Linked DNA regions of Ferrimicrobium sp.. The protein of the gene in region 1 interacts with the protein of each later gene in a pairwise test. Links are inferred from orthologs where the notes say so. Each region holds a gene or a part of one and is shown in the gene's direction. Other genes may lie near its edges.

The links. Proteins that work in one complex are often made in the same cells at the same time.
Region 2: the proteins of nth (region 1) and aceE interact in binary tests that used the Escherichia coli proteins (3 or more experiments, as listed by UniProt). The link is inferred for Ferrimicrobium sp. from one-to-one orthologs.

What each region holds. Positions count from the first base shown.
Region 1 is NZ_DAHXOI010000004.1:51,887-57,759, forward strand. What follows is about bases 1,683-4,456. They hold nth (endonuclease III), read left to right. Parts: upstream 1,683-2,629; coding sequence 2,630-3,283; downstream 3,284-4,456. Other genes in these bases: mshD (mycothiol synthase), read right to left, coding at 1,683-2,586; M7Q83_RS04045 (DEAD/DEAH box helicase), read right to left, coding at 3,366-4,456. Outside these bases: M7Q83_RS04010 (hypothetical protein), read left to right, coding at 1-166; M7Q83_RS04015 (hypothetical protein), read left to right, coding at 214-651; M7Q83_RS04020 (DUF6186 family protein), read left to right, coding at 639-824; M7Q83_RS04025 (hypothetical protein), read right to left, coding at 1,084-1,245; M7Q83_RS04030 (aminotransferase class V-fold PLP-dependent enzyme), read right to left, coding at 1,340-1,528; more of mshD, read right to left, coding at 1,654-1,682; more of M7Q83_RS04045, read right to left, coding at 4,457-5,693; M7Q83_RS04050 (SRPBCC family protein), read right to left, coding at 5,721-5,873. UniProt on the Escherichia coli protein: DNA repair enzyme that has both DNA N-glycosylase activity and AP-lyase activity. The DNA N-glycosylase activity releases various damaged pyrimidines from DNA by cleaving the N-glycosidic bond, leaving an AP (apurinic/apyrimidinic) site.
Region 2 is NZ_DAHXOI010000001.1:267,827-272,694, reverse strand. The notes cover bases 1,550-4,868. They hold aceE (pyruvate dehydrogenase (acetyl-transferring), homodimeric type), read left to right. Parts: upstream 1,550-1,926; coding sequence 1,927-4,668; downstream 4,669-4,868. Other genes in these bases: M7Q83_RS01205 (HhH-GPD-type base excision DNA repair protein), read left to right, coding at 4,689-4,868; M7Q83_RS01215 (ribonuclease H), read right to left, coding at 1,550-1,840. Also shown: M7Q83_RS01225 (aldo/keto reductase), read right to left, coding at 1-433; M7Q83_RS01220 (SDR family NAD(P)-dependent oxidoreductase), read right to left, coding at 577-1,341; more of M7Q83_RS01215, read right to left, coding at 1,412-1,549. UniProt on the Escherichia coli protein: Component of the pyruvate dehydrogenase (PDH) complex, that catalyzes the overall conversion of pyruvate to acetyl-CoA and CO(2).

The sequences.
Region 1 (5,873 bases):
AATGCGCGGAGTCCTCATTCTTCCTGCGCTCCTTGTCCTCTTGGGCTTTCTGGTGCTACACCACGCTGATGGGTTTGTGCCCATGGTGTTCTCCCTCGTGGCGCTTGGAACAACCGTCGTTGGACTTGCTTTGATGCGCTCCAAGTTGGTGCGAAGCGACGCATGAGGCTGCGACGCTCCATCCAATTACTCGCAGGTGGAGCAAAGCTACTCATGAGGCTGAGGCGTTTCATTCGACTACTCGCAGGTGGTGCGAGGCGCCTCATTGGGCTGCGACACACCATTTTGTTACTTGCAGGTGGAGCCTTTGGGCTCACATGGACGTATCTAGAAGCGCTGAGCCATACCTTTACCCGCCGAGCTGAGGTGCTGACGGGTATCGCCATTGCGGTGGTTATCGTTGTCTTCTATCGTAAGGTGCAACACGAAGCTCCACACTCCTTCGATAGGGTGGCAGTATGGACGTGGTCGCTCGCGGCCTTGGCGGTACTCACATTTGAGCTATTGAACCTGTTTGGTGGTGCGCGGCCCTCCCATCCGACGATCTCATCGATCATCAATGGCGCGCTCGGTTACGGTATTGAGGCACGGGTGATTCTTTTTATTGCCTGGCTCGGTCTTGGCGTCTGGTTGGCGATATGCGGAGCCTAAGTTTAGCGATCTGGGCGTTCATCGCGACGGGCCTGCTGGTGACGGCAGTGGTTACTCACATCCGAGGGCATCGACTGTGTGATCTCGTCGCAGCCCTGCGCTCGCGGCCGATTGGAGCGATTGCCTTGACCCTCGGATGGGCTTGGGTCGGCTGGCACTTTCTCGTGCGCTAGGAGGTTCTCAGGACATCCTGATAGGACCATGGCATTGTCCTATCCGAGCGGACGAGGATCTACCATTGCCCTGCCTGGGATCGAACGTCGTAGTGCAGGATGCCTCTCCACAGGGATACCGTCATGGGAAGGAAGGTTTGGTCGATGGGCAGTACTAGCTTGAGCGAGGCGATCGCTGTGGCCCTCTTCGGCAGAGGTTGGTCGAGCCGAGTGAGAAGTTCGGCGGTGAGAGCGACGCCGTGGTCATGCATTGCGCTGATCACGCGATGATCGATGAGTGCAAGGGACTCTCCTGCTCCGATCCACGACAGCCACGCAGGAGAGGGGTCCTTGCGGCGCTCTTGGCGAGATGGAGTTGAGTTCCGTAGTAGGAGTTGGCGATACTGTCACCGGCACACCAGTTCGCATAGAGCGGCTTCATCATGGCCCCAAGACGTTGGGAGCGCGCGAGCTAGGCCGTGTGACGAGGGGACAATAGCCATTTGTAGCCGGAACTGACGATGGCATCGAGGCCGTCAAGAGAGAGGAAGCCAGCCGGCGGCCTGCGTGGCATCCACTGCCACCATAGCTCCAGTTTGCTTGGTCCGCTGTTTGAGCGCTTGCAAATCAGTAATGTGCTCACTGACGCTCTGGACTGCTGATACAGCGACCAGGGTAACGGAGGCGCCGATAGCATCGATGAGATCCTCTTCGCCAACCCTCATGATCTCGATGCCCCGATCAGTCTGTATGAGATAAGGTTCACTTGGCTTAATAGAGGCAACACCGACATATTGATGTCTATCGTCATGGTGATTCGGGTTCTTGTGGACTCCAGGCGAGAGGGGACCTAGTGGTCGTCTGGCAGCGCGTTCGTTGAAGGGAAAAGCACGTAGCGGCGGTCCGCGTGGTCAATGGAGAAGCCGTAGCTTTGGTAGAGCGCTTGGGCACCCTCGTTGCTGCGTTCGACATAGAGCATGATGGAGGAGAGTTTGCGTACCTCTCCTAAGTAGTGCATGCCTTCGAACAGCAGCGCTTTACCGATTCCCTTGCCGGCATCCTCTGGATCGACAGCGATCACGTAGATCTCGCCGACGGGAGGTTGACAGTCGTGATGAATCTTGGTCCAGCAGAATCCTTGCATGCGAGTCCCGTCATCGACGACAAAGAATCCGTTGGGATCGAACCACGGCTCACCCTCTCGTTCGCGCAGGGTGGCGAGATCCCAGTCACCTTGATCTGGGTGCCATTCAAAGGCTCGGTTGTTGACGCTAAGCCAGGCGGCCTCGTCTACGCCGGGTTGAAAGGTTCGGAACTTGAGTGCCTCAGAGCGTAAGCGACCCTCGAAGGGAAGGGTTCGTCGCATCTGGAGTACTTCGCGATCGGCATGAAAGCCGAGACTACGATAGAGGCGGTCACGCTCCTGATTGGGGTTGGGTATCCAGAGGCTCACGCGTTGGGTCGTAGGTATGGTGGAATCGCTCAGCGCTCGATCGAGGAGCTCTTGGACTACGAGTGCATAAGGGTAACTCGGGCGGATGGCCAGCTCGAACTCTATTCCCTTGTTCGTCGCATTACGGGTGAGAATGCCGGCTACGACCTCAGTGTCTAAATCGACGACGACGAGCGATTCGAGGCTCTCTGCATGGTGGTTGGTGAGGTCGATCCAGCGGTGGTCGGCAAGTGCTCGATGATGCTCCACCGTTTCAACCTCTTGCGCCAGCGAGATGATGGAAGAAAGATGGCGGTCAGGGTTGAGCGTGCGTACATCAAGATGAGCCATAGTACTAGGCTAACGTAGGCAAGGGTAGGGGAGGGTCACTACGGTGGGAAGACAACAGGTCGAGCAGATCATCAAGCAACTTGCTAGCCTTTACCCAGGCGATGCAAAAACGTTGTGCGCGCTCCATTTCGAGACCCCATTCCAGCTCTTGGTTGCTACGGTGCTTTCAGCTCAGACGACTGACGCCGTGGTGAACTCGGTTACCCAGCCGCTCTTTGCGCGTTTTCCGACGCCCGACGCCCTTGGTTCGGCGGCGGTCGAGGAGGTGGCGCAGCTTATCTACTCGACTGGTTTCTACCGAACCAAGGCGAGCCATGTGGTCGCACTTGCGGATCGGATTGCTTCCCAGTACGAGGGGGAGGTTCCGAGCGATCTGTCCGAGCTCATCTCCCTCCCTGGCGTAGGCCGCAAGACGGCCAATGTTGTCCGGTCTGTCTACTTTGGCCTACCAGGCCTTCCTGTCGATACCCATGTCAGTCGGCTGTCCAGCCGACTGGGTCTGAGTAGTGCACAGACTCCCGAGGCGATCGAACAGGATCTTTGCACACTCGTTCCCCAGGATCGGTGGGGTTCGTTCTCGCTGCAACTCATCCTGCACGGCAGGCGCATCTGCCGAGCAAAGACACCTTCGTGTTTTCGCTGTGAGCTCGCTTCCTACTGCGATTCCGCGCCCTCGTCGGTACGTGTCTCCTCGTAGATTCGCACGATGGTAGGGGAGCAAGGTACAGATCACTGATATCTCTGGGCAGCGCTTGTGACGCTGCTTCGCAAAAGATAGCTCAGTCGTCGTTGCCCTGCGTAGGTGGCTCGGGATGGTGAAGTAGTTTTTGGAGGGATCCAGAGAGGCTGATTGCGGCGTCTTTGTCGATCACCTCGTCGTCACACCGGGGGTCAAGGACACAGAAGGCGCATCCGTTGGCGCAGGAACATTCGGTGATCATGCGCTCGGCGAGATGGAGGGCTTCGCCGAGATGTTCCATGACTTTGGTGATCATCGCGGATGGATGCGACTTGGTAAGGTAGTAGATCACTATCGACGGTTCGTCGCCGTTGCGGAGGGTGAGGCTCGCCAGATCAGAGGTACCTCCGTTGGTCAACAGGGGTAGTACTTTGGTGAGCGCGTGTTCAAGCGCATGGAGTGCGGCGAAGAATTCCTCAGGTTCGATACCGAGGTAGATGGGGTCGGCACAGGCGATCACGACGGCTTCGGCCGGGCTTGAGATGACGGGGCTGGCGACCTTGCGTTTGGCCACCTGACGTGATTGGTGGTCAAACTCCTTGTACCCAGTCACCTGCTCTACGACGAGCGCTTCGATACGTTCCATTGCGAGTAGTGGATGGGGCTCGAGGCGCTCAAGCGTTCTTCCTTGAGAGAGCGATCGAAACAGCGTTGGCTGCGTATGATGGCCATCGGTCTCAGGAATGCAAAAGATCTGTCGATGTTCGGCATCGACGCGTTGCACTCGAAATGGGGTGCCAAAGTGTAGGAAGACAGCTCCCTTGTGCGCTTCACGAAGTGCCTGGCGGATCGATATGCGTTCCACGGTTCGATGATCGCGTGTGCCTTGAAAGTGGATTTCGTAGCTTGCCTCTCGCTCCATGAATGGAGTGGAGAGGTGGGGGCGCTGTCGAGTGGAGAGATAGTGAGCTCCGTCTCGGATCAGAAGGTCACGACCCAAAAGATCGGCAAGAGCGGCTCTGGCCCCAGGTCCATCAGTCACTGATTCCTCGCTCAGGGGGAGCTCGGCAGCGGCGAGGAGGAGATGACGGGTGAGGATGTCGGTGTCGTCAGAGGCGGCGATGGCATGTTCTGGGCTGCGCTCAAGGAGTTCGCTGGCGTTGGCGAGGAGCGAACGAGAGATCGGATCCCCGCCAACCATCACGATGCCGAGAGCCTCAAGGTTGGTCCTGCCAGCCCGGCCAAGGCGCTGCCAAAGGGATGAGATCGAACCTGGGTAACCATTGAGTACGACAGTATCGAGGGAACCGATATCGACACCAAGTTCGAGCGCGCTGGTGGCTGAGACGCCGCGGATTGCACCCGAACGTAGTTCATGTTCGACTCGACGGCGCATCTCCGGGGAGTAGCCAGACCGGTAGGGCAAGATGCGATGGCTTCGATCGGAACCTGCCATCGCGACGTACTCCGCCTGGGCACGAGTGTTGGAAAAGACGACGACGGAGCGACGCATGCGGACGAGATGACGCGTGAGGTAGGCGGCCTGCGTTGAGGGAGGAGTTTTGGGGTCCCGGGTACAGTCCCAGAAGAGGATCGTGCGTGCTGATTGGCTGGCGCCACTTTGATCCACCACGACGAAGGGCAGCCCGGTCAGCGTCTCGAGGTGTTCTTGCGGATTGGCGATCGTCCCAGAGGCCGCGATGAGCACTGGTCGGGCACCATAGTGAGCTGTCAGCCGTTGCAGACGCCACAGTAGGCCCCCGAACGAGGCGCCAAGGCTGCCGACGTAGTGGTGAGCCTCGTCGATCACCACGACGCTGAGATTGGCCAGGAACGATTCCCAACTTGCATGCCAGCCAAGGTAAAGATGCAGACCATGTGGATTTGAGATAATGATGCGAGCATTTGCTCGAATCTTTGCCCGTTCGCTGGTTGGTGTGTCGCCATCGTAGACGGCAGGGCGAAGTGATCCACTAAGGCTCCGGTCGAGCTCCTGTAGGCGCTCGAGTTGGTCGTAGGCGAGCGCCTTTGTGGGGTAGAGAAAGAGAGCGGTCGCCTGTGGGTCCCGGAGGAGCCGCTCAAGTGTCGGCAACACGAAGGCGAGGGTTTTGCCTGATGCGGTTGGTGTTGCAAGTACCACGTTGGTGCCGAGTTGGACGTGGTCGTAGACAAGCGCCTGGTGCGTATAGAGCTGGCCCCCTAATGTATCGGCGATGCGTTTGGTCTGCGCTGAGAGTGGGGTTGTGGGTTCGAGAAAACGCGCATCGCGGGCCGGGATGACGATCGTCTGGACAATCTGACCTTGATAAAAGCCAGCGCGCTCAAGAAGGTCGGCCATTGAGGAGACGCCACCATCGACTGAACGCTCCGACGCGACGGGCGCTCGGTGCGAGAGCGCTCGAAAACGCGCCTCAAGATCGCTGGGCAAAGTCTCTGGGTCGTCGCTTGGCTTTGATCATGGCTTCTTCGATTCTAGCCGTCGAATGGCCGACTGCTCGAATCTCTGCAGATTGCCTCTCCAAATTTTGGTGAGAATTGGTTGGGCGAGGTTGGCCGTAAGGGCCCCACCAATCGCTTTAGGAAAGTGGAGGGTTTCGTTCCAGGAGAG
Region 2 (4,868 bases), on another replicon or contig:
ACCCCAGCATCCGAATATCACCCGCATGGAGCATTGGCTCGAACTCTGCAACTTCTGCGCGTAGCGAAAACAATGGATTAGGAAAATGGAGTTGATAAAGATCGATCTCCTCCACCCCCAACCGAGCCGCTGAACGTCGTGCATGCTTTCTTCCGACACCGGGCAGGGGAAGGATCGGGGCATACTTCGAAGCGATCAATGCCTGCCGGCGATGTGAGCCAAGCGCCTGGCCGAGGATGGTCTCGGAGCGACCGAACCCGTACAGTTCGGCGGTATCAAATAAGTTGATGCCCAGACTCAGGGCCTCCTCAACAAGTTCGTAAGCGACCCGCTCCGAATACTCACGACCATAACCCCATTCAGGCGATCCGAATTGCCATGTTCCCAGCCCGATCACACTGAACTGAATGCCATTGAGCTCTCGATATCTCACCTCTTCAGCCTAGGTGTCACATCCAAAACACCGATCGGGCGTGCTTCGCAAAACGAACTCAGACACCTATCTCCTGACCGAAGGTAGACCGATACTCTCCATAGTTGCCCGCGCCGGCAGCGTCCCCATTGTCCGACAGCCAATCAACGAGGTGGCATACGGAGCGCGCCATCGAGACGAATGACCTCGCCATTGAGATAGTCATTGTCGAGGATGGCGAGAACGAGCTTGGCAAAATCAGCCGGGAATCCAAGTCGCTTCGGGAAAGGAATAGAAGCTCCCAACGCTGATCGCACCTCCTCAGGCAACATGCCTAAGAGCGGCGTATCCATGATGCCAGGGGCAATAGTAGCAACCCGGATGCCAACACTCGAAAGATCACGTGCTGCAGGTAGCGTCAGTCCTACGATACCGCCTTTTGAAGCCGCGTATGCGAGTTGGCCAATCTGGCCATCATAGGCAGCGATAGAGGCGGTATTGACGATTACGCCTCGTTGGCCATCGCGAGGGTCATTGCGTGATAAATATTGCGCGCCAAAACGCAGCATGTTGAAGGTTCCCATCAGGTTCACCCGGATCACTCGCTCGAAGCTCGCAAAATCATGCGGGTTGCCGTTGCGATCAATTGTGCGTTCCGCGATCCCAATGCCCGCGCAGCTGACCACCATGCGAACCACGCCGACTTTAGCGGCCTCTACCATCAGTTCGCCAACCGAGGTCTCCTCAACGACATCAGTCGGCACAAACGTTGCCAGATCGCCGATCTTCCCTGCCGCCTCTCGTCCCGCCTCTTCATTGCGATCCGCCAACACCACATGTGCCCCGGCCTCAGCCAGCGCAGCTGCCGCTGCGAATCCCAAGCCTGATGCTCCGCCGCTTATGACCGCGACTTCTCCTCGAATATCCATACCGCCACCCTAGTCGAGGCGTAACGGCTGCCTCAAATCAGTCAACTCGACAGGAATGCGGACAGCAGACTTATCGGAAGCGATTCGCTGCTTCCTGGGCAAGTGCGTCCACTCTGTTGTTGTGCGGATCCCTGCTGTGACCTTTCACCCACTCAAAAGTGACGCTTCGACCAGCGTGCAACGCCGCAACGAGCAGCGGTCGCCAGAGATCACTATTGGCCACCGCATCACCCTTGCTGGTTTTGAAGCCATTCGCTTCCCACTTCTTCCACCATGCCTGACGGAAGCAATTGACCACGTACGTGGAGTCTGATCGGATCGTAAGATCACCGGTGTGGGACTCAAGTGCATGCAAGACCGCCGCGAGCTCCATCCGTTGATTGGTGGTCAGAGACTCTCCACCTGAATCGTAGGCCAGCGAAGCCGGTTCAAACCAGGCCCAGCCCCCTGGACCTGGATTGCCTTTGCACGCACCGTCCGTGTACACCAACAACGTCATGCGAATTACTCTCCCTAAGGTTGCTCTTTTCCGGACGTCAGTGTACCAGGTGGAAGTCTTCGCCAAAAGCTGCAAGAATAGTAGATGTGATTATCGACGGCTTTGCACATCAGATTCCAGACATAGACCCAGAAGAGACAGCAGAGTGGGTAGAGTCATTCGGCTCGCTCGTGGATGGACGCGGTAAGCAGCGCGCCACTTTCCTCCTGATGAAGCTGCTAGAAGCCGCCAGGGAAAGACAAGTAGGCTTCCCTGCGACGGTCTCTACCCCCTATATCAACACGATCGCGCCCGAAAACGAACCCTGGTTTCCGGGAGACGAACAGGTTGAACGACGGATTCGAGCCTTTATCCGCTGGAACGCCGCGGCTATGGTGACACGGGCTAATCACCTCGCGGATGGCATCGGTGGCCATCTATCGACTTATGCGAGTTCGGCTTCACTCTACGAAGTGGGCTTCAATCATTTCTTCCGTGGCAAGGACAACGGGTCTCCAGGTGATTTTGTCTACTTCCAAGGACACGGCTCACCGGGTATCTACTCACGGGCCTTCTTGGAGGGCCGTCTTAGCGAAGACCAACTCGACCATTTTCGCATGGAGGTAGATGGCCTTGGAATCCCCTCCTATCCCCATCCTCGCCTTATGCCCGAGTTTTGGGAGTTCCCAACTGTTTCGATGGGACTGGGTCCGATCCAATCGATCTACCATGCCCTCTTTAATCGCTACATGAATGATCGACATCTCGCCAGTACGACCGAGAGTCGGATATGGGGGTTTGTCGGCGATGGTGAATTCGACGAGCCAGAGACCAGCGGGGCATTGTCGCTAGCGGGACGCGAGCATCTGGATAATCTGATTTGGGTCGTCAACTGTAACCTGCAGCGCCTCGATGGTCCTGTGCGTGGCAATGGCAAGATCATCCAGGAGCTCGAGGCCACCTTCCGGGGAGCCGGATGGAATGTGATCAAGGTGGTCTGGGGTTCGAAGTGGGATGAGCTGTTGGCCAGAGACACTGATGGAGTCCTCCTCAACAAGATGAACACCACCCCTGACGGAGACTTTCAAAAACTTGCCACGGAATCCGGCGCCTACATTCGGGAACATTTCTTCGGGCCAGACCCACGGTTGCGTGCCCTGGTGGACCACTTAAGCGATGAGGACCTCCAGCAGCTGCCACGAGGGGGGCATGATTACCGTAAACTCTATGCGGCCTATCATGCCGCTGTCAATCACCACGGTTCGCCAACCGCGATCCTCGCTCACACCGTCAAGGGCTGGACATTAGGGCCTGACATCGAGGCGCGCAACTCGACGCACCAGATCAAAAAGATGACGGATGAGCAGCTGCGTCAGTTTCGAGACCGCCTCCATCTCAACGACATTATTACCGATGAGATGTTGGAAGCTCCAGAGCCTCCATACATACGATTGCCCGAGGGATCCATCGAGGCTGCCTACCTGAGCTCACGCCGCAAGCAACTCGGAGGCTCGTTGCCGCGCCGCATGAATAGAAGTGCGGAATTGCCAGCACCAAGCGATGATGTCTTTAAGGAGTTCTACCTTGGGTCTGCCAAACAACAGGTTTCGACCACAATGGTCTTCTCCAAACTCCTCCGTAACCTCATGAAAGATCCCCAAGTCGGGACCCGCGTAGTTCCAATCGTGCCTGATGAGGCGAGAACCTTCGGCCTTGAGGCCCTGTTCCGCGAGGCAAAAATCTACTCTACGATTGGCCAACGCTACACACCCGTTGATGCGGGACTGCTCCTCTCCTACACCGAAGCCCAAGACGGTCAGATCCTCGAGATGGGTATCACCGAAGATGGGTCGACCGCGATGTTTACCGCCGCTGGCACCTCCTATGCAACGCTTGGGGTGCCCATGATTCCCGTCTACCTCTTCTATTCGATGTTTGGTTTCCAGCGTTCAGGAGATCTCCTGTGGGCGGCATCCGATGCTCGCGCGAAGGGCTTTCTCATCGGAGCAACGGCAGGCAGGACCACGCTGATTGGCGAGGGGCTCCAGCACACCGATGGCCACTCCCAGATACTGGCAGCGGTCTATCCAAATATTCAAGCGTACGATCCGGCCTTTGCGTATGAGATCGCCGCGATTGTAAAACACGGCATCGCTGACATGTTTGGTCCACATGGTAGGGATGTCATCTACTATCTCACCACCTACAACGAAAACTACGTGATGCCCCCCGTAGACGCGGAGAGAAACCTCGAAGAGCTTATGGACTCCATTGTGCGCGGCGGATATCTCTTCGCCACCGGCCACAACCCAGAGAAGCTCTCACCCATCTCATCTGCGACACCAAGGGACCGTGCGCGCCACGCCACCTTGTTATTCTCGGGCACCGCGCAATCCTCGGTGCGTGCGGCTGCCGATGCACTCCGGGAGCACTGGAATGTTGTCTGCGATGTCTACTCGATCACCTCATACAAGCGCCTTCGAGAGGATGCCGAAGCCGTAGAACGCTTCGAACGGCTCCATCCCGGTGAAAAGACGGAGTCTCCCTGGGTCTCCCAACTTCTTGCCGGTGCAGAAGGACCGATCGTGGCTACTACCGACTTTGTCAAACTGGTCCCTGATCAGATTCGGCCGTTTGTGCACCAACCCTTCGTCTCCCTCGGAACCGATGGCTTCGGCCGTTCAGACACGCGCGAAGCCCTCCGCCGATTCTTCGAAACCGATGAGGGATCGATCGTCGTTGCTACGCTCTCAGCGCTATCCAAGCAGGGTGAGGCCAAGCCAGAAGAGGTCGCGGATGCAATGACGCATTACAGTGTTGTCTACGACCACCACGATCCGACCGTCTGATTGAGAGGTACGAGCGCACGATGAACGGAGATATTTATCTCACGCCTGATCCGGATGCGAACAACTACCTCAAAGAGAACCCCTTTGGGCTCCTGGTTGGCATGTTGCTGGACCAGCAGATACCCATGGAACGAGCCTTCGGCGCCCCGTATCTCTTACATACGAGACTGCAGCAACACTATGGCAAGACCCTCGAACCG